2 regions of the Mitsuaria sp. BK037 genome follow, and region 1 is predicted to be linked to the other one. Evidence: riboswitches for the same ligand, from Rfam matches in the RefSeq annotation. Region 1 holds a riboswitch; the other holds the start of a gene.
What was found. Region 1 has a riboswitch for S-adenosylhomocysteine ahead of ahcY (adenosylhomocysteinase). Riboswitches for the same ligand answer to the same signal wherever they lie in the genome.
Positions count from the first base shown of each region.

Region 2: it holds a riboswitch for S-adenosylhomocysteine, as region 1 does, so the genes downstream of both, metH (methionine synthase) here and ahcY (adenosylhomocysteinase) in region 1, are expected to answer to the same signal.

Region 1 is NZ_JACHYS010000002.1:942,046-944,244, forward strand. It holds gene FHT37_RS16190 (HAD family hydrolase) at 1-631, opposite strand, end outside; S-adenosyl-L-homocysteine riboswitch at 704-802, shown strand; gene ahcY (adenosylhomocysteinase) at 905-2,199, shown strand, end outside.
Region 2 is NZ_JACHYS010000003.1:168,555-170,753, reverse strand. It holds gene FHT37_RS17520 (HD-GYP domain-containing protein) at 1-649, opposite strand, end outside; S-adenosyl-L-homocysteine riboswitch at 871-975, shown strand; gene metH (methionine synthase) at 1,054-2,199, shown strand, end outside.

The DNA of each region.
Region 1 (2,199 bases):
TCGTCGAGTCGCCGACATAGACCCACTCCCGCGGATCGAACGCTCGCCCGGTCAGCCGCTTCACCGCCCACTGGGCGGCGGTCCACTTGCTGTGTTCCCCGATCCAGCCGTTGACGTGGATCGAGCTCACCGTCGCCACCAGCCCATGGGCGCGCATCAGGTCGCAGACGGCGGCGATCGCGTCGTCGTCCAGCCGCGTGAATTCGCTGTGGTCGACCGCGATGTCGGTCAGCCGCCCCGCGCTGTCGCGCGCCAGCTGGGCGCCCGGCACCGTCGCCACGATCGCCCCCGCGCAGGCCTGCAGACGCGCGAAGTTCTCCCGTCGCGTCGCGTCGTCCTGGGCGAACTCGGTGACCAGCGCGTCGTTCTCCCGGTGCAGCAGCACCCCGCCGTTCTCCGCCACGATCCCCCGCAAGGGCCAGTCCAACGCGAAGGGCGCGCTCCAGCCCGCGGGCCGGCCGGTGATCGCGATGACGGGGACGCCGGCGCCCTGCAGCCGATGCAGGGCCGCCAGCGCGGCGGGGGCGATGTCGCCCTCGGCCGTCAGGGTGTCGTCGATGTCGGTCAGCACCCCGCGCAGGGGGAGCCAGGCCGCGCGGGGACAGTCGCTGAGCGGGGGGATCGTTCGCATGGGGGGCGATTGTGGCCCCGACCGTGACGCTGTCATCGAGCCGTCGAACGGAACATGTCTACAATCGCGCCCTGTTCCGAGGAGCGTTGCGACCTCCCATCCCATCGAGGCCAGGCTCGGAACCGCCGCGCGGCGACGTGCCCGCGGCCATGGCAACCGCGCTCACCCGTCGACCCTTCGCAGGCCGGGTGAGGACCGAGCGGCAAGTGCCCTCCCCACTTCTCCCCATGTCCTGATCGCTGGCGTCGACGGCCCTTCCTCGCAGGAGTCCGCATGAACGCCCAACTGAAGCCGCTGGCCCAAGACCAGTACCTGATCAAAGACCTGTCGCTGGCCGACTGGGGCCGCAAGGAGATCAAGATCGCCGAGAGCGAGATGCCCGCGCTGATGGCGATCCGTGAGGAATACGCCGCGGCCCAGCCGCTCAAGGGCGCGCGCATCACCGGCTCGCTGCACATGACGATCCAGACCGCCGTGCTGGTCGAGACGCTGCAGGCGCTGGGCGCCGAAGTCCGCTGGGCCTCGTGCAACATCTTCTCGACGCAGGACCACGCCGCCGCCGCGCTGGTCGCCGTCGGCACCCCGGTCTTCGCCTACAAGGGCGAGACGCTGGAGGACTACTGGGACTACACCCACCGCATCTTCGAATTCGGCGCCAAGGGCCAAGCGGGCGAAGGCCCCAACATGATCCTGGACGACGGCGGCGACGCGACGCTGCTGATGCACCTGGGCCAGAAGGCCGAGAAGGACCTGTCGGTCCTGGCCAATCCGGGTAGCGAGGAAGAGCGCATCCTGTTCGCCGCGATCAAGAAGAAGATCGCCGAAGACGCGACCTGGTACACCCGCAAGAGCGCCGAGATCATCGGCGTGACCGAGGAAACGACCACCGGCGTACATCGCCTGAAGGAGATGTCGGCCAAGGGCACGCTGCTGTTCCGCGCGATCAACGTCAACGACTCGGTCACCAAGAGCAAGTTCGACAACCTCTACGGCTGCCGCGAGTCGCTGGTGGACGGCATCAAGCGCGCCACCGACGTCATGGTCGCCGGCAAGATCGCCGTGATCGCCGGCTACGGCGACGTGGGCAAGGGCTCGGCGCAGGCGATGCGCGCGCTGTCGGCCCAGGTCTGGGTCACCGAGATCGATCCGATCTGCGCGCTGCAGGCCGCGATGGAGGGCTTCCGCGTCGTGACGATGGAATACGCCGCCGACAAGGCCGACATCTTCGTGACCACGACCGGCAACAAGAACGTGATCCGCCACGAGCACATGGCTGCGATGAAGCACAACGCGATCGTCTGCAACATCGGTCACTTCGACAACGAGATCGACGTCGCCTCGCTCGAGCAGTACGAGTGGGAAGAGATCAAGCCGCAGGTGGACCACGTGATCTTCCCGGACGGCAAGCGCATCATCCTGCTGGCCAAGGGCCGCCTCGTGAACCTGGGCTGCGGCACCGGCCACCCGAGCTACGTGATGTCGTCGAGCTTCGCCAACCAGACGATCGCGCAGATCGAGCTGTTCGCGCACAAGGACGCCTATGCCGTGGGCCAGGTCTACGTGCTGCC
Region 2 (2,199 bases), on a different contig from region 1:
CCTCGGGCCGCAGCGCATGCTGGTCCTGCTGCGCGGCGCTGTCCAGGTTCATCGTCAGCGCCGCCAGGCCCAGCGTGCGCCGGCGGCCCTCGCTCCAGCCGAGCTGGCGGGTCGTCATCTCCGCCAGCACCAGCGACAGCAGCGCATGCCGCGCGCTGTACTGCAGCGGCTCCTGGCCCGCGTCGTGCACCAGCATCGCCAGCGAGGCATCGGGCTGCTGCGTCAGGCGCGACAGCACCGTGTCCAGCAGCTGCGCCAGGCGCAGGAGGAAGTCCGGCCGATGCGGATCGCGCAGCACCTGCTGCGCATGCCACTGCAAATCGGCCCAGATGGCGGTGTGCGCCGGCCCCGTCGCCGCCGGCAGGGGCATGGGCCGCGTGGGCTTGTACTCGGCCTTGGCATTGGCCAGCGCGGACAGCGAGGCCCCCTGCAGCATCATCGTGTCGAGCTTGTGGGCCAGGGCGCGCTGGTATTCGCGCGTCTCGTGCGCCTGGACCCAGGGCCCGCGCGCCAGCAGCTCGCGCACCTGCGGCGTGTCGGGCAGCGGATGCCCGGCGGCGAACAGCAGGTGCCCCGCCGCGTCGCGCAGCGAGAAGGTCAGCACCTGTCCCACGCGCAGGCTGTTTGAAGGAAGTTGGACCAGATCCACGTGGCCTTCCCGGCGACCGGACGTCGCCTCCTCGTTGTTGTCGTTGTCGGATGTCGCCGTGCCTGCGCCGGTTCCCTCCACCGCGGCACGCTGCGGGCGAGCATAGGTCCGCGCGAGGCTTCGGCAGGCATTCCGGCACGAACAAAGCAGGGCCGGACCGGTAGAATGCACGCCGTTTCCGCTGCCAGCAATGCCGCATTCGCGGCATCGGGGCGGCGGTGGTTTCCGAGGAGCGTTGCGACAGGTCCCGTCATCCGGGCGCCCGCCAGGCTCGGAACGGCGCGGTCGGACCCCGGGACCCCGCTGAACAACGACGCTCACCGTCCCGCCCCGCGCGGGGTTGCGGTGAGTTGCGCGGCCCCGTCTCGATCCAGCTTCCTCCAGCCTCGAAGAGCGCCGCCGCCATGTCCGCCCTCCCTCCCGCTTCCGACGCCAGCACCGCTCCGGGCCGCGCCGCCGTCCCCCCGATGAAGCTCTCCGGCCTGGAGCCGGTGGCCATCGGCGCCGGCACGCTGTTCGTCAACGTGGGCGAACGCACCAACGTCACCGGCTCCAAGGTCTTCGCGCGGATGATCCTGAATGGCGATTTCGAGCAGGCGCTGAGCGTCGCCCGCCAGCAGGTCGAGAACGGCGCCCAGGTCATCGACATCAACATGGACGAGGCCATGCTGGACAGCAAGGCCGCGATGGTGCGCTTCCTCAACCTGATCGCCTCCGAGCCCGAGATCGCGCGCGTGCCGATCATGATCGACTCCTCCAAGTGGGAGGTGATCGAGGCCGGGCTCAAGTGCATCCAGGGCAAGGGCATCGTCAACTCGATCTCGCTGAAGGAGGGCGAGGCCGAGTTCCGCCGCCAGGCCAAGCTGATCCGCCGCTATGGCGCGGCCACCGTGGTGATGGCCTTCGACGAGACCGGCCAGGCCGATACCTACGAACGCAAGATCCAGATCTGCGAGCGCGCCTATCGGCTGCTGGTCGACGAGATCGGCTTCCCGCCCGAGGACATCATCTTCGACCCCAACATCTTCGCGATCGCCACCGGCATCGAGGAGCACAACAACTACGCGGTCGACTTCATCGAGGCCACGCGCTGGATCAAGGCGAACCTGCCCGGAGCGAAGGTCAGCGGCGGCGTGTCCAACGTGTCCTTCAGCTTCCGCGGCAACGAGCCGGTGCGCGAGGCCATCCACACGGTCTTCCTGTACCACGCGATCCAGGCCGGCATGGACATGGGCATCGTCAACGCCGGCATGGTCGGCGTCTACGACGAGATCCCCGCCGACCTGCGCGAGCGCGTCGAGGACGTGGTGCTGAACCGCCGCGAGGACGCGACCGAGCGGCTGCTCGAGGTGGCCGAGTCGGTCAAGGGCGCGGCCAAGGACGACAGCGCCAAGCTGGCCTGGCGCGCGGGCGACGTCGACGCGCGGCTGTCGCATGCGCTGATCCACGGCATCACCGATTTCATCGTCGAGGACACCGAGGAAGCCTGGCAGGGCATCCGCGCCAAGGGCGGCCGGCCGCTGCACGTGATCGAGGGCCCGCTGATGGCC